DNA from 3 places in the Acidovorax sp. ACV01 genome. Region 2 is predicted to be linked to each of the others. Evidence: predicted binding sites of a transcription regulator. Region 2 holds the regulator's gene; each other region holds the start of a gene.
The links. Region 2 encodes FNR, which switches genes on or off when oxygen is low (the NO sensors DNR and NnrR bind a similar motif). Its sites were predicted from a motif close to TTGATNNNNATCAA; they were not measured.
Positions count from the first base shown of each region.

Region 1: the regulator FNR is predicted to act here: its motif matches at 6,029-6,042, upstream of IB243_RS02020 (universal stress protein).
Region 3: the regulator FNR is predicted to act here: its motif matches at 3,620-3,633, upstream of IB243_RS10335 (cation-translocating P-type ATPase).

Region 1 covers NZ_JACUZT010000001.1:427,187-434,358, reverse strand. Annotated here, with positions in the region: gene IB243_RS27340 (methyl-accepting chemotaxis protein) at 1-449, shown strand, start outside; gene IB243_RS02045 (EamA family transporter) at 566-1,450, opposite strand; gene IB243_RS02040 (MarR family winged helix-turn-helix transcriptional regulator) at 1,567-2,082, shown strand; gene IB243_RS02035 (SDR family NAD(P)-dependent oxidoreductase) at 2,122-2,883, shown strand; gene bktB (beta-ketothiolase BktB) at 2,974-4,158, shown strand; gene IB243_RS02025 (tripartite tricarboxylate transporter substrate binding protein) at 4,323-5,306, shown strand; gene IB243_RS02020 (universal stress protein) at 5,505-5,942, opposite strand; gene IB243_RS02015 (2OG-Fe dioxygenase family protein) at 6,068-6,847, opposite strand; gene IB243_RS02010 (hypothetical protein) at 6,997-7,172, opposite strand, start outside.
Region 2 covers NZ_JACUZT010000006.1:184,418-191,589, forward strand. Annotated here, with positions in the region: gene hemN (oxygen-independent coproporphyrinogen III oxidase) at 1-565, opposite strand, end outside; gene fnr (fumarate/nitrate reduction transcriptional regulator Fnr) at 752-1,474, shown strand; gene IB243_RS18180 (hypothetical protein) at 1,535-1,828, opposite strand; gene IB243_RS18185 (FixH family protein) at 1,881-2,162, opposite strand; gene ccoG (cytochrome c oxidase accessory protein CcoG) at 2,234-3,679, opposite strand; gene ccoP (cytochrome-c oxidase, cbb3-type subunit III) at 3,772-4,674, opposite strand; gene IB243_RS18200 (cbb3-type cytochrome c oxidase subunit 3) at 4,698-4,835, opposite strand; gene ccoO (cytochrome-c oxidase, cbb3-type subunit II) at 4,848-5,480, opposite strand; gene ccoN (cytochrome-c oxidase, cbb3-type subunit I) at 5,498-6,937, opposite strand; gene ccoS (cbb3-type cytochrome oxidase assembly protein CcoS) at 7,002-7,139, opposite strand; gene IB243_RS18220 (cation-translocating P-type ATPase) at 7,139-7,172, opposite strand, start outside.
Region 3 covers NZ_JACUZT010000003.1:351,074-358,245, reverse strand. Annotated here, with positions in the region: gene IB243_RS27430 (restriction endonuclease subunit S) at 1-1,018, opposite strand, end outside; gene IB243_RS10350 (class I SAM-dependent DNA methyltransferase) at 1,015-2,577, opposite strand; gene cueR (Cu(I)-responsive transcriptional regulator) at 2,713-3,267, opposite strand; gene IB243_RS10340 (heavy-metal-associated domain-containing protein) at 3,304-3,507, opposite strand; gene IB243_RS10335 (cation-translocating P-type ATPase) at 3,675-5,918, shown strand; gene IB243_RS10330 (methyl-accepting chemotaxis protein) at 6,037-7,172, shown strand, end outside.

The sequences.
Region 1 (7,172 bases), on a different contig from region 2:
GCCGGTCCGCCGAGGCCGCCAAGGAGATCAAGGAACTCATCTCCGCCAGCGTCAACCGTGTCGAGCAAGGCACTGCACTGGTGGACAAGGCGGGGCAGACGATGACAGACGTCGTCCAGTCGATCCGGCGCGTCACGGACATCATGAGCGAGATCAGCGCCGCCAGCGCCGAGCAGAGCGATGGCGTAGGCCAAGTGGGTGAAGCCGTCATGCAGATGGACCAGGCCACCCAACAGAACGCCGCCCTGGTCGAAGAAATGGCCGCTGCCGCCAGCAGCATGAAGAGCCAGGCCCTTGATCTCGTCAAAGTGGTCTCGGTGTTCCGTCTGGATACGGCAGGCAGCGGAGCCCCCCTGCACGCCGCCGGCCGGGCGCCCTCCCCACAGGCCCTCAGCGCCATGGCGCCAGTTGCTCGGGTAGGCGGCCCCCGTGCCATAGCAGCAGCCTGATGGCCGCGTGGGCAACGTTTTTTGGGTCTTTTAAGGTCCTAGCGCTTGAAGGGTCTCATAGTTTGCTACACAAAACATAGCAAACACACTACCATCCAGCCAAGATGTGCGGCCCCTTAAACCGGCTTCGGCCTCGACATGGCCCACTGCACGGCCAGGATGCTGCCCAGCACCACCAGCATGCCCACCAGCGCCACGCCCGTCATGGCCTGTCCCAGCAACAACCAGCCCAGCAGCACGGCCGTGACGGGGCTCAGCAGCCCGAGCGATGACACCGCCACCGACGGCAGGCGCGCAATGCCACGAAACCACAGGGCATAGGCCAGCAAGGCCCCCGCCAGGCTCAGGTAGACATAACCGCCCACCTGGGTGGCCGAGAGCGCAGGCAGCGGCGGGTCCACCAGCCAGGCCACCGGTGCCAGCATGATGCCGCCCGCCAGCAGCTGCCAGCCGGTGAACGCCAGCACCGGCAGATCTGACCGCCAGCGCCGCGACCAGAACGTGCCCGCCGCCATGCACACCGTGCCCACCAGCGCGGCGGCCACGCCCACCATGTCCCACCGCGCGCCCGGCGACAACAGCAGCGCGGCCATGCCCAGCACGCCCAAGGCCCCTGCCGCTAGCGCCAACCCAGGCGGGCGCCGATGGTCCATGCCCCAGACCAGGCCCATCACCACCAGCGGCCCGATGGCGCCCACCACGGCGGCCACCCCACCCGGCAAGCGGTAGGCCGCCACAAACAGCAGGGCCTGAAAGACCCCGATGTTGAGCGCCGACAGCACCATCAGCCGCCACCAGCCCTGCCAGTCGCCCCATGCGGGCCAGCGGCGGCACCACAACACCAGCAACAGCCCCGCAGGCAGCGTGCGCAGCAACGCGGCGGTGAAGGGCCGGTCGGGCGGCAGCAGCTCGGTGGTGACGATGTAGGTGGAGCCCCAGATGACCGGGCCCACAGCCGTGGTCAGCGCATCGAGCCAGGGGGAAGAACGTGTAGCAGTCATGTAGCGGCCATGCAGAGATCGATTAAAAACCAAAAACCGATTATCTATCTTCAATTCAAGACAAAACCCTAACATACAATCTCGAGTTCAAGATAAATTTACCCTACAAACAATCCATGGCCACCCAACGCCAACCCGACGCCGTGGACGCCATCCTGGCCCAGTGGCACCGCGAGCGCCCCGACCTGGATGTGGGCCCCATGGGCCCCATCGGCCGCATCAAACGTTGTGCCGCGCTGCTGCAGCGGCGGCTCGACGAGACTTTTTCCGAGTTCAACCTGAGCTTCTGGGAGTTCGACATGCTGGCCACGCTGCGCCGCAGTGGCGCCCCCTACTGCCTGGCGCCCACCACGCTGTTCTCGACGCTCATGGTCACCTCGGGCACCATGACACACCGCATGGGCAAGCTCGAGGCCCAGGGCTGGATCACCCGCCTGCCCAACCCCGACGACGCGCGCAGCTCGCTGGTGCAGCTTACGGCCGAGGGGCTGGCGCTGATCGACCGCGCGGTCGAGGCGCACGTGGCCAACGAACACCGCATCCTCGCCCCGCTCAAGGCCGCTGACCTGGCGGCGCTGGATGCGCGGCTGGCACTGCTGCTGGCGGCGCTGGAGTCGCCTGCGGATCAGTAGCGGCGCATGGACACGCGTACTGCGCAGTAACATGGCGGGATGCCACAAAATCACCTTTACATCCTCACCGGGGCCTCACGCGGCATGGGCCTGGCCATGGCCCAGCAGCTTTTGAAGAGCGGCAACACCCTGGTCTGCATTGCACGCAGTGCCAATGCCGATCTGACCACCGAAGCCAAGGCGGCAGGTGTCTCCATAGAGCAATGGCAACAAGACCTGTCGCAAGGGGAGCAGGCCGCGCACAAGCTGCAGGCCTGGCTCAGCGCTGAGGGTCCGCAGGCATTTGCCAGCGCCACGCTCATCAACAACGCGGGCGTGATACCCCACATAGCGCCTCTGTCGCACAGCGATGCCGCCGATCTGGCCCATGCCCTGCGCGTGGGCCTGGAAGCGCCCATGCAGCTCACCGCCGCTTTTCTGGGCGCCACAGACGCCTGGACGGTGCCACGCAAGGTGCTCAACATCTCCTCCGGCCTGGGCCGCCGCGCCATGGCCTCGCAGGCCGCGTACTGCGCCGCCAAGGCGGGCATGGACCATTTCACGCGCTGCGTGGCGCTGGACGAAGCCCTCAAGCCGCACGGCGCCAAGGTGTGTTCGCTGGCGCCGGGCGTGATCGACACCGACATGCAGGTGCAACTGCGGGGCGCCGCACCCGAAGCGTTTCCGGACCAGCAGAACTTTGCCAACCTCAAGACGGGTGGTCAGCTCACATCGCCCGCCGACGCCGCCACCCGCGTGCTGGCCTGGCTGGACCGTGCCGATTTCGGTGCGAACCCAGTTGCCGACGTGCGGGACGCGTGAACCAAAGCTCCTATTTTGATAGCTTCCAGCGCTTGATAGACAAGCGGCAGCGGCCCATTTGATTCGAAACCTCTCTGAAAGGACCTCCCCATGACCCGTGAAGTCGTCGTCGTCAGCGCAGTGCGCACCGCCATTGGCACCTTTGGCGGCAGCCTGAAGGACGTGCCACCCACCGAACTGGGCGCCCTCGTGGTGCGCGAATCGCTTGCGCGTGCCAACGTGGAAGGCAAGGATGTGGGCCATGTGGTGTTCGGCCATGTGGTGAACACCGAGCCCAAGGACATGTACCTGTCGCGCGTCGCGGCCATCCACGGCGGCTGCGGCGAGGGCACGCCCGCCTACAACGTGAACCGCCTGTGCGGCTCGGGCCTGCAGGCCATCGTCAACGCCAGCCAGTCCATTTTGCTGGGTGACACCGACGTGGCAATTGGCGCTGGCGCCGAGAACATGAGCCGCGTGCCCTTTGCCAGCCTGAACATGCGCTGGGGCGCCCGCATGGGTGACACCAAGATGGTGGACATGATGATCGGCGCACTGCACGACCCCTTCCACAACATCCACATGGGTGTGACGGCCGAGAACATCGCCGCCAAGTGGGGCATCAGCCGCGAAGACCAGGACAAACTGGCCGTGGAAAGCCACAACAGGGCCGAACGCGCCACGCAGGCCGGCGTGTTCAAGGACCAGATCGTGCCCGTCACGTTGAAGAGCAAGAAGGGAGATGTGCAATACGCAACCGACGAGCACTTCCGCCCCGGCGCCACCATGGACGACCTGGCCAAGCTCAAGCCCGTCTTCCTCAAGGAAAACGGCACGGTGACCGCTGGCAACGCCTCGGGCATCAACGACGCCGCCGCCGCCGTGGTGCTGATGGAAGCCGGTGCCGCCAAGGCCCGTGGCGCCAAGCCCCTGGCGCGCCTGGTGGCCTATGCCCACGCAGGAGTGGACCCCAAGTACATGGGCATTGGCCCGGTGCCAGCCACGCAGCTGGCATTGAAGAAGGCGGGCCTCACTGTCAACGATCTCGACGTGATCGAAGCCAACGAGGCCTTCGCGGCACAGGCCTGCGCCGTGACCAAGGACCTGGGCCTGGACCCGGCAAAGGTCAACCCCAATGGCTCGGGCATCTCGCTGGGCCATCCCATTGGCGCGACCGGCGCGCTCATCACCGTGAAGGCCATCCATGAGCTGCAGCGCATCCAGGGCCGTTATGCGCTGGTGACAATGTGCATTGGCGGCGGCCAGGGCATTGCAGCGATTTTTGAACGTATCTGACCGCACGCAGGGCACGGCGGCATCGCCACCGGCGATGCTGCCATCCTGTATCGGCAAGGTCTGCGCTGCGGAGGATCGGCGATCATCCGCGGCTGGCACCAAGACCAGGGCAGCGCACCCGCGCAGCCGCCCCATCGATTGAACCGACGGAGACATCTCTCACCATGATTCGCACCCTGCTTTCCCTCACCGCACTTGCTTTTGCCGTGGGCACCACCGCGCACGCCCAGGCTCCCGCACCGGCTGCGGCCTACCCCACCAAGCCCATCCGACTGATCGTGCCCTTCCCGCCCGGCGGCGGCACCGACATCCTCTCGCGCCTGGTGGCCACCAAACTCACCGAAAGCGCCAAGTGGACCGTGGTGGCCGACAACAAGGCCGGCGCGGGCGGCACCATCGGCATCGGCGAGGCCGTCAAGGCAGCACCCACGGGCTATGACCTCGTGATGGGCCAGAAGGACAACCTCGTGATCGGCCCCTGGCTCTACAAGAACCTGCCCTGGGACCCCACCAAGGACCTGACCGCCGTCGCCCATGTGGCCTACACGCCCGTCGTCATCGCCACCAGCGTCAACTCCAAGTACAAGACCCTGGCCGACGTGGTGGCCGCCGCCAAGGCCGCGCCCGGCACCATCACCTATGGCTCGCCCGGCAACGGCACGTCCATCCACCTGGCGGGCGACCTGTTCGAGAAGGCCGCTGGCGTGAAGCTCAGCCACATCCCCTACAAGGGATCCAACCCCGCGCTGATGGATGCACTGGCGGGCAACGTGGACCTGCTGGTCTCGTCCCTGCCCTCGGCCATGGGCCAGATCAAGTCCGGCAAGCTGCGCCCCCTGGCCGTGACCTCGGCCAAGCGCAGCTCGTCCCTGCCTGAAGTGCCCACCGTGGCCGAATCGGGCTTCAAGGACTTCGACGTGAGCACCTGGTACGGCGTGTTTGCCCCCGCCGGTACGCCCGCCGCCGTGGTCAATGCTGTGAACGCCGAAATCAACAAGCTGCTGGCCACGCCCGACATGAAGGCCGCCATCCAGGCCCAAGGCGCCGAACCCGAAGCCATGTCGGCGGCACAGCTTGGCTCCCTGCTCAAGACGGATTACGCCAAGTGGAAGGGCATCGTGGAAGCCTCGGGCGCAAAGATTGAGTAGCCCCCTGAGTCGCCTGCGGCGCCTTCCCCCAAGGGGGACGCACCCGGTGGCCTGGCAGAGCCCGATCCACGGGTGCACTGGCGGGGGTGGGTGCCTGCTCCACGAGCTGTGGAATGTGGGATGCGCGGAGGCGCGGCGTCATCGAGAACTGAAATGAAAAACGGCTCCTTTCGGAGCCGTTTTTCATCGGGATGGCGCTCAGTCCCTCACGACCAGAACCGGGATGTGCACCACGCCCAGCACGCGCTGCGTGACACTGCCCAGCACCAGCTTTTCAAGGCCTCGGCGGCCGTGTGAACCCATCACGAGGAGGTCGGCGCCCGTGCTCTCCAGCGCGCGCAGAATGCCGTCGTGCACGGCATGGCCCTCGCCCACCAAGGTAGTCACGTTCACGCCGGCTTCGGCCATGGCTTTGCGCGTGGCTTCCAGGGCTGCATTGGCTTCCGCCGTGGCGGCATTGATGTACTGGGCCTGGCCGTAGGCAAAATCGGCCCCCACGCCGGTGAAGGGATAGGGGTCTACCACGTAGACCGCGGTCACGGCGCTGCCAAAGGTCTTGGCCAGCGCGGCCGCCTTGGACACGGCCAGCATCGAGGTGTTGGAGCCATCGACTGGAACCAGAATGTGCTTGAACATGGTGCTTCTCCTTGGGTTGAATGGTGGACCCGGCTTGTGGCCCGGTTTCTATAACGCCAGTGTGAACGCCCACCATACCGCGCATCTTGATTCGCATCAAATCGGGCGCAGTCAATCACCCACGTTCAGCCCACTGCTGCGGCCTGCCCCACCACATCCGCCCCCTGGAAGTTGCCACGCCGACAGGTCACCACCAAGGTGTCGCGGTACCCGCCTTCGGACACGGGCTGGATGGGGGTGGACTCGTGGATCATGCGGGCATCGTCCAGCAGCAGCAAGGACCAGGGCTCGGTCAGCGTAAAGCGCTGGCCGCTGGGGCCTGCCGCCTCGAACACGCGTGTCTCTCCGCCCTTGACGCCTTCGCGCCCTACCAGGAAGACCGCCACCAGGTCCACGCCATCGCGGTGGGCGCCCTCAGGGGTAGGCCGGCCAATGCCGTCGGTAGTGTCGATGCGAAACTGGTGCGCCTCGATGAACCAGGGCACAGGCGCACCGGGGGGCGCAAACACGGCATCCGACACCCCGGCCAACGCGGCCAGCAGCTGCTGCCACACGGGCTGGGCCACAGTGCCAGGCTCCATGGGCGCAAACCAGCGCTCCATGCCGCCATGCAGCGCGTTGTATTCCACAGGCTGCCAGTGGGCTCGGTGCGATACCTGCTGCAGGCTCCCGCCCTGCGCCACAAAACACGCATGGCGGCGGCGGCGGTAGCGGCCGCCATCCTTGAGGAAATCATCCGGCGGCAATGCCGCCCAGTCGCCGTTCAAAGCCATCAAAGCCGCAAGATCGCAGCCTACCCAGCGGGCTACGTCGGCGGGCGACAACACGGCGTAGCCTGCCTGGCGCAGCTGGCTGGCGACTTCGGAGGGGGCCGTGAACGGGGGAGAAAAAGTGACTTGGGCCATAAGGGCCCGAGCTTAACCGCTGGCGCCAGGGTGCCTGCGGGGATGGCGCCCGCAAAGTACCGCCGGGCCTGCACCTGCTTTGTACGGCGCCACGCTGTGAGCAGCTGGCCGGCCGGTCCCGCCGTCAGCCAACGCCAGCGATCGATCCATCAATCGCGGTTGCCGTGGCCCTTGCCGTTGCCATGGCCGCGCCCCCGGTCATGGTCACGGTCGTGTTTACCACCGTGGCGGTGGTCATCGTCCCAACGGCGGTCATCGCGGCCGTGGCCACGGTGTGCGGGGCCACGGCGAGGTGGCGGCTCCTGCACAAAGTACACCGGCTGGT
Region 2 (7,172 bases):
GTATGCGATGAACAGCCTTTTGAACCTCAGGATCAAAATCCTGCACTCCAAAACTCAGTCGGTTGAATCCCAGTTCCGCGAGCACGGCAAGGCGGTCGGCATTGACGGTGCGCGGATCTACTTCAATCGAATACTCTCCGCCCGGCGCGAGCGAGAAGCTGCGCTTGAGCATGACCATGAGTTCACGCAAGCCGTCGTCGGACAAAAAAGTAGGCGTACCACCACCCAGGTGCAGCTGGCTCACCACCTGCCCCGTGCCGCAGTGCGCTGTGTGCAGATCGATTTCGCGACTCAGGTACCGCAGATAGGTATCTGCCCGATCATGGTGTTTGGTGATGATCTTGTTGCATGCACAGTAATAACACAGCGACTCGCAAAAGGGGATGTGCACATACAGCGACAACGGCAACGCCTTCGTCATGGAGCCCAGCCTGCGCTGCTCTAGTGCAAGCGCATAGTCGTCCTGCCCAAACGCCTCGACGAAACGGTCGGCGGTTGGATAAGAGGTATAGCGGGGCCCTGGCACGTCGAAACGGCGCAGAAGATCAGGCGAAACAGCAGTCATGGGCAAATTCCTTGCGTACACTTTGACTGTGCCGTAAGCTGTCCCCCATGTCCTTGACCTGAATCAAGTGATGCACGGGGCCGAACAGCGACAATTTGATGCATGTCATTCGCCCATCCGTACCCACAAGCCTGTCTTACAGGCAGATGAGGCGATATGCTCAAACCTAACCCAGCATCTGTGCCTATGAACCCGCTCACCATCAAAGTCGCCTGCTCTAACTGCAACCTGCGCGAGCTGTGCATGCCGGTTGGCCTGAGCGAAGACCAACTGCAACGCATTGACGAAGTCGTTGCCGTCCGCCGCAAGATCAAACGGGGCGGAACGCTGTTTCGCAACGGCGAAGCCTTCACATCGCTCTATGCCATCCGCACCGGCTTCTTCAAGACCTGTGTAGCCACCGAAGATGGGCGCGACCAGGTCACTGGTTTCCAGATGGCGGGCGAGATTATCGGCCTGGATGGCATCGTGAACGATCACCATACCTGCGACGCAGTGGCCCTGGAAGACGCAGAAGTCTGCGTCATGCCCTTTGACCGCATCGAAGAACTGTCCCGCGAGGTCACCGCGCTGCAACACCATGTGCACAAGATCATGAGCCGCGAGATCGTGCGTGAGCATGGGGTGATGCTGCTCTTGGGCAGCATGCGCGCCGAGGAACGCCTGGCAGCGTTTCTGCTGAACCTTGTGCAACGTTTGCATGCCCGTGGGTTTTCACAGTCCGAACTCGTACTGCGCATGACGCGTGAGGAAATTGGCAGCTACCTGGGGCTCAAGCTCGAAACCGTGAGCCGCACATTTTCCAAGTTTGTGGAAGAAGGTATTGTCGAGGTCAAGCAGCGCCATGTGCGCATCCTGGAAACCGATGCACTCAAGCGCATCGTGAACAACCAGCAGGCCTGCCACTGACCAAGGCAATGCGTTGGCGGCGGCCTCTCTCCGTATCTACCGGCCAGCTACCGCAGCCCATCAAGGGCAAGATGAAGTCTTTCGACAGTCATCGGGGCGATCCCCCTCGGGGACCGGGCAGCGGTTGAGTTCAAAGGGCGACATCGCCAACAATGTCGTCAATGCGCTGGACGCCATGGTGATCATCCAGAACGCGAAAAAAGCAAGCGTGTAGACGCCCTGACGCGACAACGCCAACGGCTGCCCAAACCAGTGCAAGTCCTGCGGATCCACCATCGCAAAAACCAGCACCTCCATGACGCCTGCCATCAAGAAGGCCGGCCATGCAATCCACATCAGGCGTTGCGTCCACATTGATTTTTCTCCTGGTAAGGCCGCGCAGACAAACCGCATGGCCAGGGGGTGTTCAGCGCGGCTGGTCCTGGACCGGAGTGGCCGCATGGTTGCGGCCTTTCATCGCGGGAGCCAGGCTCTTGTGTGGAGTCTCCAGCGTCTTGTTGATCTCGATGCCCTGGCGGTAATAGTCCTCGGCGATCACGGGGTCGGGGCGCGAAATCGCCAGCCAGAGGGTGACAAAACCCGCAATGATCACGATCACAGGACCAGCGATGATCAGCCAGACATGGCCGAACTTCCACCATGGCGCCGTAGCGGAAGGGGCAGTGCCGAGGGTGGAACTGGATGGCATGTGATGACTCCTCAAAAATATTTTTCGTCAAAGCAAGGCCCGCGAAGACCTTGCACCAGTGTGCACGCGCGTTACCGCGGCACCAGAAACACGGATTTCTCAGTCACATGGGCGGCCCCGCCGAGTGCCTGCACGTCGAACTGCACAGCGTGCGATCCCGGAGGCGCCGAACCATACGGTATCTGCAGTCGGACAGCCACCCACCGGGACTCTGCCGCTCCGATTTCCACCTCAGCATCGGACGCCACTTCCAGCCCTTCAAGGCCACGCGCACCGATGCGATAGCGTTGGGGTCCTTCGGTTGCATTCATGATCTGCAGGCGGTAGATGTTCTCCAGCTTGCCACCGGCGACGATGCGAGAGAGCGCAGCGCGGTCACGCACAACATCGACCATGAGCGGCGTGCGCGTGACAAGGCTCGCCATCATGCCCACGCACAGGGCTACCAGCACTGCGCTGTAGATCAGCACACGCGGCCGCAGCACCCGGCGCAGGATCTGCGATTGGCTCCACCGCTGCGCCACGCCGTTCTGTGTGGAAAACCGGATAAGCCCCTTTGGGTAGTGCATCTTGTCCATGACCGTGTTGCAAGCATCCACGCACAACCCGCAACCAATGCACTCATACTGCAGCCCCTTGCGGATGTCGATGCCCACGGGACATACCTGCACGCACAGCGTGCAGTCAATACAGTCGCCCAGACCTTTGGCCTTCTGATCGATGTTCTTGTTTCGCGGGCCGCGCGGTTCGCCCCGCTCCACGTCATAGCTGACGATCAGCGTGTCCTTGTCGAACATGGCGCTCTGAAAGCGCGCATAGGGGCACATGTATTTGCACACCTGCTCGCGCATGTAGCCCGCATTGCCATACGTGGCAAAGCCGTAGAACAGCACCCAGAATATCTGCCAGCCCCCCTGCATCACCAGCAACTCCGCACCAAGCTCACGGATCGGCACAAAATAGCCCACGAACGTAAACCCAGTCCACAGCGCCACCGCGATCCAGATCACTTGCTTGAAGAACTTCTTGCGGACTTTCTCGAAGGTCCATGGGCCGTTGTCCAGCCGTAGTCGGGCACTGCGATCACCTTCGATCTTGTGCTCGATCCACATGAACATTTCGGTATAGACCGTTTGCGGGCACGCAAATCCGCACCACAACCGCCCCGCCACCGCCGTAAACAGGAACAGCGACAGCGCAGAAATGATGAGCAGGCCCGTGAGGTAGATGAAATCCTGGGGGTACAGAACCAGGCCGAAGATGTAAAACCGCCGAGCCCCCAGGTCAAACAGCACCATCTGGCGCTGCCCCCATTCAAACCAGGGCAGCCCGTAAAAAACGAGCTGCGTGAGAAACACCATGCCCCAGCGCCAGCGTGCAAACACGCCACTGATGGAGCGTGGATAGATTTTCTTTTGCGCCTCGTAGAGAGACACAATCTCGCCCTGCGACGAGCCATCGGATGCAATCGGTGAAATCGGGATGACCTTGCGAGCGGGCTCGCTGGGTGGCTTCATGGTGGTGTCGATCCGTTTGCTTCGAAGTACTCAGTTCAAACAATCCTTGGAGCGGCACCAAAGTACCGCCCAAGGTTTAGCGTGCAGGGCGCCTACTTGCCGTTCGACAGGCCCCAGACGTAGGCCGACAGTACACCGATCTGAGCTTCTGTGAGCTTGTCCGCCTGAGCGGGCATCTGGTTGACCTTGCCGTTGTTGACCATGGCAGCAATGGCCGCCTCGCCCCAGCCATGCAGCCAGATGTCATCTGTGAGATTCGGGGCACCCAGTGCCTGATTGCCCTTGCCATCCATTCCGTGGCAGGCTGCGCATGCCGTGAACTTGGACTTGCCCAGTGAAGCACGCAGCGAATCGTGGGGGCTACCAGACAGACTCAGCACGTAGTGTGAGAGATTGCGCACATCTTCAGGGGAACCCACTGCCGCAGCCATGGGAGGCATGTTGCCAACACGACCTTTCTCGATCGTTTCCCGGATCTTCTCGGGCGCGCCGCCATGAAGCCAATCGCCATCGGCCAGATTAGGGAAGCCCTTGCTACCCCGGGCATCCGAGCCATGGCACTGCGCACAGTTGTTCATGAACAGGCGCTCGCCAATGGCCTGTGCCTGTGGGTCCTTGGCAATGTCTTCCGGCTTCATCGAAGTAAAGCGGGCATACAGCGGCTCCAGTTCGGTCTTGGCTTTGGCCATCTCGGCTTCGTACTCGCCTTTTTGCGTCCAGTTGAGCTTGCCGGTAAAGCTGCCGAGACCTGGGTAGGCCGCCAAATAGCCAAAGCCGAAGACGATGGTGATGACGAACAACCACACCCACCAGCGCGGCAGGGGGTTGTTCATCTCGACCAGGTCCTCGTCCCAGACGTGGCCAGTGGTGTTGTCGGCGGTGGCCATCACCTTCTTGCGGCCCGCCATCCACAGCAGGATGCCGCAGGCGATGATGCCGACCAGGGTCAGTGTGGTCACAAAGACCGACCAGAAATTGCTGGTGAAGTCACTCATGGGGTGTTCTCGTTCTGGTGGGATCAATCTTGTTCAAAGGGCAGCCGCGCGGCCTCGTCAAACCGGGCCTTGTTGCGGCCCCGATAGGCCCAGACCCAAATGCCGACAAAGCAGGCCATCGATGCCAGCGTGGCAACGATGCGCATGGTGGTGATGTCCATGGCGAATCTCCTTTACTTGAGCGCGCGGCCCATGACTTGCAGATACGCGATCAGCGCTTCCATCTCGGTCTTGCCCTTGACGTCGGCGGCAGATGCAGCGATCTGCTCGTCGGTGTAAGGCACCCCCACCGTGCGCAAGGCCTTCATGCGGGGGGCCACACTGGCGGGTTCCACGGCATTTTTTTCCAACCAGGGGTAGGCGGGCATGTTCGATTCGGGCACCACGTCGCGCGGATTGTTCAGGTGGATGCGATGCCATTCATCGCTGTACTTGCCCCCTACGCGGTGCAGGTCGGGGCCCGTGCGCTTGCTGCCCCATTGGAAGGGGTGGTCATACACAAACTCACCCGCCACCGAGTAATGCCCGTAGCGCAGCGTTTCAGCGCGGAAGGGGCGGATCATCTGCGAGTGGCAGTTGTAGCAACCTTCACGGATGTAGATGTCACGGCCCACCAGTTGCATGGCGTTGTAGGGCTCGACACCCTTGACCGCTTCGGTCGTAGACTTCTGGAAGAACAGCGGAACGATCTCTACGAGGCCACCAATGGCGATCACCAGCAGGATCAGCACGATCATCAGGAAGTTGTTGGTCTCCACCTTTTCATGGGAGAAGCCGGTCGAATTCGATGGGTTGTTGTTAGACATGAGTTATCTCCTTCGGCTCAGGCGTGGGCCGCATTCACGGCAGGGATCGCCACCTTGACCGAACGGCCGGAGATCGCAGTCACCCACACGTTCCAGGCCATCACTACCATGCCGCCCAGGTACAGCAGACCACCGGCCACACGGATCACATAGAACGGATAGGTCGCCTTCACGCTTTCCACAAAGGTGTAGGTGAGCGTGCCGTCGGGGTTGATGGCGCGCCACATCAGGCCCTGCATCACACCGGCGATCCACATCGCGGCGATGTACAGCACGATGCCAATGGTGGCCATCCAGAAGTGCAGCTCAATCGCCTTGATGGAGTGCATCTTTTCACGGCCAAACAGGCGGGGCACCAGGTAGTACAGCGAGCCCATGGAGATGAGGCCCACCCAGCCCAGCGCTCCCGAGTGGACGTGGCCCACGGTCCAGTCGGTGTAGTGACTGAGGGCGTTGACGGTCTTGATGGACATCATCGGACCTTCGAACGTGGACATGCCGTAGAACGACAGCGACACGATCAGGAAGCGCAGGATGGGGTCGTCGCGCAGCTTGTGCCAGGCGCCCGACAGCGTCATCACGCCGTTGATCATCCCGCCCCAGCTGGGGGCCAGCAGGATCAGCGAGAACACCATGCCCACCGATTGCGTCCAGTCGGGCAGCGCGGTGTAGTGCAGGTGATGGGGGCCGGCCCACATGTACGTGAAGATCAGCGCCCAGAAGTGCACGATGGACAGGCGGTAGCTGTACACCGGACGGCCTGCCTGCTTGGGGATGAAGTAGTACATCATCCCGAGGAAACCAGCGGTCAGGAAAAAGCCCACCGCATTGTGCCCATACCACCACTGCACCATGGCGTCCTGCACGCCGGCATAGGCCGAGTAGCTCTTCATGAAGCCTGCAGGAATCGCAGCGCTGTTGACCACATGCAGCAAAGCCACGGCCAGGATGAACGCGCCGAAGAACCAATTGGCCACGTAGATATGTTTGACCTTGCGCACGCCGATCGTGCCAAAGAACACGATGGCGTAGGACACCCAGACCAGCGTGATCAGGATGTCGATGGGCCATTCAAGTTCTGCGTATTCCTTGCCGGACGTGTAGCCCAGCGGCAGGCTGATGGCTGCGGCCACGATGACCAGCTGCCAACCCCAAAACGTGAACGCCGCAAGCGGCCCGGCGAACAGGCGGACCTGGCTCGTGCGCTGCACGACGTAATAGCTGGTGGCGAACAGCGCGCAGCCGCCGAACGCGAAGATCACCGCGTTGGTGTGCAGCGGGCGCAAGCGCCCATAGCTGAGCCACGGAATGCCGAAGTTGAGCTCAGGCCAGGCAAGTTGGGCGGCAATGATGACGCCCACCAGCATGCCAACCACCCCCCAAACCACGGCCATGATAGAAAACTGCCGCACCACCGTATCGTTGTAGTGCGCAGCACTTGTTTTTGGAGAATCCATCGGGCACCTCTTTGTAATGCAGTAAGAGTTTGTTGCAGTCGGGGCCATCGGGCATTGACACAAGTCAACCGTCTCGGAGAATGCGCTCGCCCTCTTGTTCCACGCTCTCGAACTGGCCGTGGTACACCGCCCACCACAGCCCTCCCAGAATCAAAAGAACCAGCATTACGGACAGCGGAATCAGGAGATAAAGGATGTCCATCAGACAGGCTCCAGGGTTGTCTTCGAAAGATCC
Region 3 (7,172 bases), on a different contig from region 2:
GCAGGCCTTGAGCGTCCAATCGCTTTGTGCCGTGACCTGCTTCTGAAACCTTCTCAAGAACGAATCCTGACTGGCTGCGCAAGCATGCAGCCAAGAACTGACTGTTGACGGGTTGTTTGGGCAAGAGCGCTTTGAGGTCTTGATTGATCGTCGCCGGTATACGTAAAACGCAAACCGGAAACGTATGAGCGAGGATCATTCCCCGCACCACTATCGCAACAGTGTCTTTGGGCAACAGTTTCAAAGTTGTCGTTTCGGGCACCTGCTCTGAGATGTGATCTTCCGAATCAAACAAATCTTCGGCCTTCATGTCCTTGGCGCTGAACCAAGGTAGCTCACCTTCCCAATATTCCTTTTTTGCTTTTGACGGAGTGCCTCCGCTGTAGCAATGGCACAGATCGGTCAGAGATTCCGCCGGCCACCCCTTCGGATTCGCCACCGGGTCCCCAAACATATCGAGAAAGAGGGACTGGGTGAGGCTGTCGAGCAGGGCCAGGGCGGTGCGGCGTTGGGTTCGGAGGGTTTCGGCTTGGTCGAGGATGGCGGCGATGCGGCGTTGTTCTTCAAGCTTAGGTAGCGGAAATCGGACTCGCTTCAAATCCCCCAAAACGATTCTGCGGATCGCTGACCCGGTCTTTTTTTTCAGCGCGTCATCGAGCACTGCGGGAAAGCGCAGCACGTGCCCAAGATAGTCGGCGTTTGCCTTAGTTGGGTTCGGGCGCAATATCGCCAACGAGGACAAAACAGCAAATGGCCTGTCTGTAGAAACTACATGCACTTTTCCGACAGTGCCGTCTTTTGAGAAAAGTACATCGCCTCGGCGAGGAGCGCTGTTGCCTGCTTTGGCGAGTATGAAATCTGATTCCGATATGAAGGAGCAGTTCTCAAAGTCCAGACCTTCCCCCGACACATCTTTAACCGTTAGGAAGGGGATGCCGGCTCCCACGTCTTTGGGCGTGTAGTGTGTGCCGTCCGTAACAAGTTCGCAGGCACTTTCAATGGTTGCGAAAGGAGTCACTTCAACATCCCCTCCAACACCCCCATCCCCCGGGCAATCTCGTCTTCCAGCGACCGCAGTTCCGCCAATATCTCCCCCGGCGCCCGGTGCTGCACCTGCGCATGCACCACTTCCTTGTAGCGATTGATGCTCAGGTCATACCCATTGGCTTCGATGTCGGCCTTGGGCACGCAGAAGCTCTGGGCGGTGCGGGGGCGGTCGCGTTCGGTGCCGTTCCTCTGGCCCCAGCGTTCCAGCACATCGGGCAGGTTGTTTTTAGTGTGCTCTGATTTTGATAGCTGGTTGCGCTTGTCCACAAAGCGCTGCAGGCCTAAGAGGCTTGCATCCAGCAGGGGCTGGCGTTTGTCGTCCAGGCTCCAGCCGTCAGCCTGCATGTCGTAGAACCACACGTGGTCGGTACCGCCGCTCATGGTTTTGGTGAAGAGCAGGATGGCGGTGCTGACGCCCGCGTAGGGCTTGAACACGCCGCCGGGCAGGCTGATGACGGCATCCAATTTTTGCTCTTCTACCAGCTTGCGGCGCAGTTCTTTGTGGGCCTTGCTGCTGCCGAACAGTACGCCGTCGGGCACGATCACCGCCGCGCGCCCGCCGGTTTTGAGCAGGCGCAGGAAGAGGGCCAGAAAGAGCAGCTCGGTCTTTTTGGTTTTGACGGTTTGCTGCAAATCCTTGGCGGTGTTTTCGTAGTCCAGGCTGCCCGCAAAGGGCGGGTTGGCCAGGACGAGGCTGTAGGCCTCGACATCACCCGCCGCACCTTCGGCCAGCGAGTCGCGGTATTCGATGGCGGGGTGTTCTACGCCGTGCAGCACCATGTTCATGCTGCCGATGCGCAGCATGGTGTTGTCAAAGTCGTACCCGTGGAACATGCCGTGGTGGAAGTGCGTGTTTTGCGCGGGCACGCGCAGCATGTCGGGGTAGGTGCGGCGCAGGTATTCGCCTGCGGCCACCAAAAAGCCGCAGGTGCCGCTGGCCGGGTCGCAAATGGTGTCTTGCGGTGTGGGGGCCGTGAGGGCCACCATCAAATCGATGATGTGGCGGGGCGTTCTGAATTGCCCGTTCTGCCCGGCAGAGGCGATCTTGCCGAGCATGTATTCATACAGGTCGCCCTTGGTGTCGCGGTCGTCCAGCGGGATGGTGTCGAGCAAATCGACCACCTTGGCCAGCAGGCCGGGCGTGGGGATGGTGAAGCGGGCGCCTTGCATGTGGCGGGCAAAGGCCGACTCTGCCGCCGGGCCGCCCGACCCTTGCAGGCCGCGCAGGAAGGGGAAGACCTGGTTGCTGAGCACATCGAACATTTCGGCCGGGGCCATGTTCTTGAAGCGGGACCAGCGCATGGCGTCGTGGGCGCGGCCTTGCGCGTCCACGCCTGCGGGGATGAGGTGCACGGGCTGGGTTTTGAGGCGCAGGGCTTTGTTGTCTTCGCGGGTCTGGTCGCTGTCGAGGGCGCGCAGAAAGAGCAGGTAGGTGATCTGCTCGATGACTTCAATGGGGTTGGCGATGCCGCCGGACCAGAAGGCGTTCCAGACTTGATCGACTTTGTTGCGTAGGTCACCGGTGAGCATGGGGCAGGCAGTAGCAGGCTGTGGGAAAGCCTGAGAGTCTGCCATGGGGGGCTTGCCGCAGAGGTGTAGGCCGCGTGGTGGGCAGGAGTTTGAAGGTTTTTTTGCCCCTGCCGCGCGATGGATATGCCTTGTTAGCTATTTGTTTGATAGCGTTCTGCGCGGTGCTGCGCTGCGGGGTTCGCTGTTCCCCGCCGCCAAGTCGTCGAGGATGGGGCATTCGGGCCGGTCGTTGCCCTTGCAGCAGGACACCAGGGTCTGCAGGCTGCGCTGCATGGCTTGCATCTGGGCGATGCGTTCGCTCAGGTCATCGATGTGTTGCTGCGCGATGCGCTTGACCTGGCTGCTGGCGCGGCTGCGGTCGTGCCACAGGCCGAGCAGCTCGGCGATTTCTTCCATCGAAAAGCCCAGGTCGCGGCTGCGGCGGATGAAGTGCAGGGCGTGTACGTCGGCCTCGGTGTACTGGCGGTAGCCGCTGTCGGTGCGCGCCACGCCGCTGATGAGGCCCAGCGATTCGTAGTGCCGCACCATGCGCGCCGAGATGCCCGCGCGCTGGGCAGCGACGCCGATGGGCACGGGCCAGGAGGTGGCGCGGGGCTTCGTAGCGGCCTTGGTGTCGGTGATGCCAGTGCTGCCTTTACTGCCGTTGGCGGCTTGGCCCGCCGTGGTCCGCGTGGAGTGGGGCGTGGTCATGGTGTGGCCCTCGCTGGGTGCATGGTGGCGTGGCACTCAGGCCGCGACGGTGTAGCCTTCTTCGGCAATGGCGGCGGCCAGGGCTTCGCGCGGGGCGGTGCTGTCCACGTCCACCTTGCCGCTGGCGCGGTCGATGCGGACCTGGGCGTCGGGGTCGATCTGCTGCACGGCCTGGGTGACGGCGCGTTCGCAGTGGCCGCAGGTCATGCCTTGAACTTGGAAAGTCGTGGTGGTTGTCATGGGGTGTCCTTGGGTTGGTTTTCAAGAGGGCCGTTGAAGCGACCGAAGCGAATGTTGAAGCTTGACATCGTGGCAGAGTCAAACCACGTTCAAGACACTCATGATGTGAGGGTTGATCAATATCAATGCTTGACCTTGCCATCACGTCAAGGATCACCATCCTCGCCATGAACACTCCAACTCTCGATTCCTCTGAGGCCGTCCATTCGTTGGACCTCGGCATCTCCGGCATGACCTGCGCAAGCTGTGTGGGCCGCGTGGAGCGTGCGCTGCGCAAGGTGCCGGGCGTGCAGGAGGCTTCGGTCAACCTGGCCACTGAGTCCGCGCGGATTGCCTTCGCCACCAGCGTGGGTGCCGATGCCGCTGCGGTGGAGGCGCTGCTGCGCCGCGCGGTTCGCAACGCGGGCTACGAGCCGCGTGCCGCAGGGCAAGACGATGCGCCCGAAGACCTGTCACCCTGGGCCGGCTTCATGCCCGTGGGCATCGGCCTGCTGCTATCGGCGCCGTTGGTGCTGCCGATGGTCGGTGACCTGTTCGGCCAGCACTGGATGCTGCCCGCCTGGGTGCAGTTCGTGCTGGCCACGCCGGTGCAGTTCATCCTGGGTGCGCGCTTTTACAAGGCGGGCTGGCATGCGGCCAAGGCGCTGTCGGGCAACATGGATTTGCTGGTGGCGCTGGGCACGAGTGCGGGCTGGGGCTTGTCGATGTGGCTGTGGCTCACGGCCCATGAAGGACATGCGCCGCATTTGTACTTTGAAGCGTCTGCCGTGGTGGTCACACTGGTGCTGCTGGGCAAGTGGCTGGAGGCGCGCGCCAAGCGCCAGACCACGGCCGCCATCCGCGCGCTGCATGCGTTGCGGCCGGATGTGGTGCATTTGCTGTCCAAGCAGGGCGAGGTGGATGTGCCGGTGGCCGAGGTGCTGGTGGGCGACCGGCTGGTGGTGCGGCCGGGTGAACGCATCCCGGTGGATGGCACGGTGCATGAGGGCCACACGCAGGTGGACGAGTCCATGCTCACGGGCGAGCCCTTGCCGGTGGCCCGCGATGTGGGTGCAGCGCTCACGGGCGGTTCGATCAACGGCGACGGGCGCATCGTGATGGCCGTGACGGCCGTGGGGGCCGAGACGGTGCTGGCCCAGATCATCCGACTGGTGGAAGACGCGCAGGCGGCCAAGGCGCCCATCCAGCGGCTGGTGGACCAGGTGTCTGCCGTGTTTGTGCCCGTGGTGCTGGTGGTGGCCTTGGCCACGCTGCTGGGGTGGCTGTGGATGGGTGTGGGCATGGAGGCCGCGTTGATCCACGCCGTGGCGGTGATGGTGATTGCCTGCCCGTGTGCGCTGGGCCTGGCCACGCCAGCGGCCATCATGGCGGGCACGGGGGTGGCGGCCAAGAACGGCATTTTGATCAAGGACGCGCAGGCGCTGGAGCTGGCGCACAAGGTGGATGTGGTGGCCTTTGACAAGACGGGCACGCTGACCGTGGGCCAGCCCCGGCTGACGGCGTTTGAGGTGGTGTCCGGCCTGGACGAGGCTGCCGTGATGGCGGCGGTGGCGGCCGTGCAAAGCGGCAGCGAACACCCGCTGGCGCGTGCCGTGGTGGCTGCTTCGGGCGAGCGGCAGATCAGCGTGGCGACAGCAAAGAATGTGCGCGCCGTGCCTGGGCGCGGCACTGAGGGCGAGGTGGCGGGACAGAGCTACTTGGTGGGCAGCTTGCGCTGGATGCAGGAGCTGGGGGTGGCTCTGGGCCCGTTGTCAGACCGTGCGGAGGCTTTGCAGCGCGGAGGCGCCACGGTATCGGCGGTGGCCCAGCGGGTCACAGAAGGGTTGGCATTGCGTGCGGTCATGGCCTTTGGCGACGAACCCAAGCCCGGCGCCCGCGAGGCGCTGGCGGCGCTGAAGGTGCGTGGCATCCGCACCGTGATGATCTCGGGCGACAACCGGGGCGCGGCCGAGGCCATGGCCCGGCGCCTAGGGCTGGACCCGGCCGCGGGCGAGGTGATGGCCGAGGTGTTGCCGGGGGACAAGGCGGCCAAGGTGGCTGCGCTGCAACAGGGCGCTGACGGCAAGCACCATCATGTCGCGATGGTGGGCGATGGCGTTAACGATGCCCCGGCGCTGGCCGCAGCGGATGTGGGCATGGCGATGGGCAACGGGACGGATGTGGCCATGCATGCAGCGGGCATCACGCTGATGCGCGGCGACCCGATGCTGGTGGCAGCCGCGCTGGACATCTCGCACCGTACGGTGATGAAAATCCGCCAGAACCTGTTCTGGGCGTTTGCGTACAACGTGGCCGGCATCCCGCTGGCGGCGCTGGGCTACCTGAGCCCGGTGGTGGCGGGGGCAGCGATGGCGCTGAGTTCGGTCAGCGTGATGGCGAATGCCCTCTTACTCAAGCGGTGGCGCATGTGATAAATAGGTACGGCGCGGTCATCGATGTCTGGCAAACTGCAACGATTTGTTGCGAATCTGTGGCCCCGGGGGATGGGCGGCGGACGCATTGGCATACCCATATCAAGGACGACAGATCATGAATCTCTTCTCGCTCATGCGGCAGTTCACCATACGTTTGCGCATGCTGGGGGCCATTGGCGTGGTGCTGGGCCTGCTGGGACTGCTGGGAGGGGCGGGCATGCTGGGCATGTTCCGCATCCACGCGATGAGCGAGGACTTCACCAACAACTCCTTCGCCAAGGTGGGCTACATGGCGGAGTTGCGCGGCGAGATGGGGGCCATCCGCCAGTTCGAGAAGGACATGATCATCGGCTACGAAAAGCCGGAGGCCGTAAAGGCCTCGCACGCCAAATGGCTGGAAAGCCAGGACAAGGCCAAGAAGATTGCGGCCAAGTTTCTGGAGGGCGATGAGGATGCCGACAACGTCGTGGTGCGCAACATTGTGAAGCGCCTGGACAGCTACCGCGAACTGTTCGCCCATGTGGCCCGCCAGCTGGAGGCCAGTGGCTACGACACGGCCACCATCGCCAACCGCATGAGCGGCAAGGCCGTGGCCGAATTCGACCAGGCCGACAAGCTGGTGGGAGAACTCGACGCCGTGCTGCGCGCCGATGTCGCCAAGGCCGTGGAGCAGCAGGGCCAGGTGTCCAACGAGACGAAATGGCTGTTTGTGCTGGCCGTGCTGATCACCGTGCTGGTGGTGGTGCCCACCACGCTGATGAACATGAACTCGATCTGCCGCCCCCTGGAAGACGCACGCAAGATGGCGCAGGCCATTGCGGGGGGCGACCTCTCGCAGCACATTGCTGCCGAGGGCAAGGACGAAGTGGCCGATCTGCAGCGCGCGCTGCGCGACATGCAGCAGGGCCTGGGAGCATTGGTGGCGCAAGTGCGCGATGCCAGCGGCAACATCGCCACGGCCAGCCAGGAGATCGCCACCGGCAACCAGGACCTGTCCCAGCGCACCGAGCAGACGGCCAGCAACGCCCAGGAGGCCGTGTCTTCGCTGTCGCAGCTCACCGCCACGGTGCAGCAGACAGCGTCGTCGTCGCAGATGGCCAACCAGCTGGCGGCATCGGCCTCCAGCACCGCTACGCGCGGTGGTTCTGTGGTGGAGCAAGCCGTGGCCAGCATGCACGAGATATCGGCGTCGAGCCGCAAGATCGGCGACATCATTGGCCTGATCGACTCCATTGCCTTCCAGACCAACAT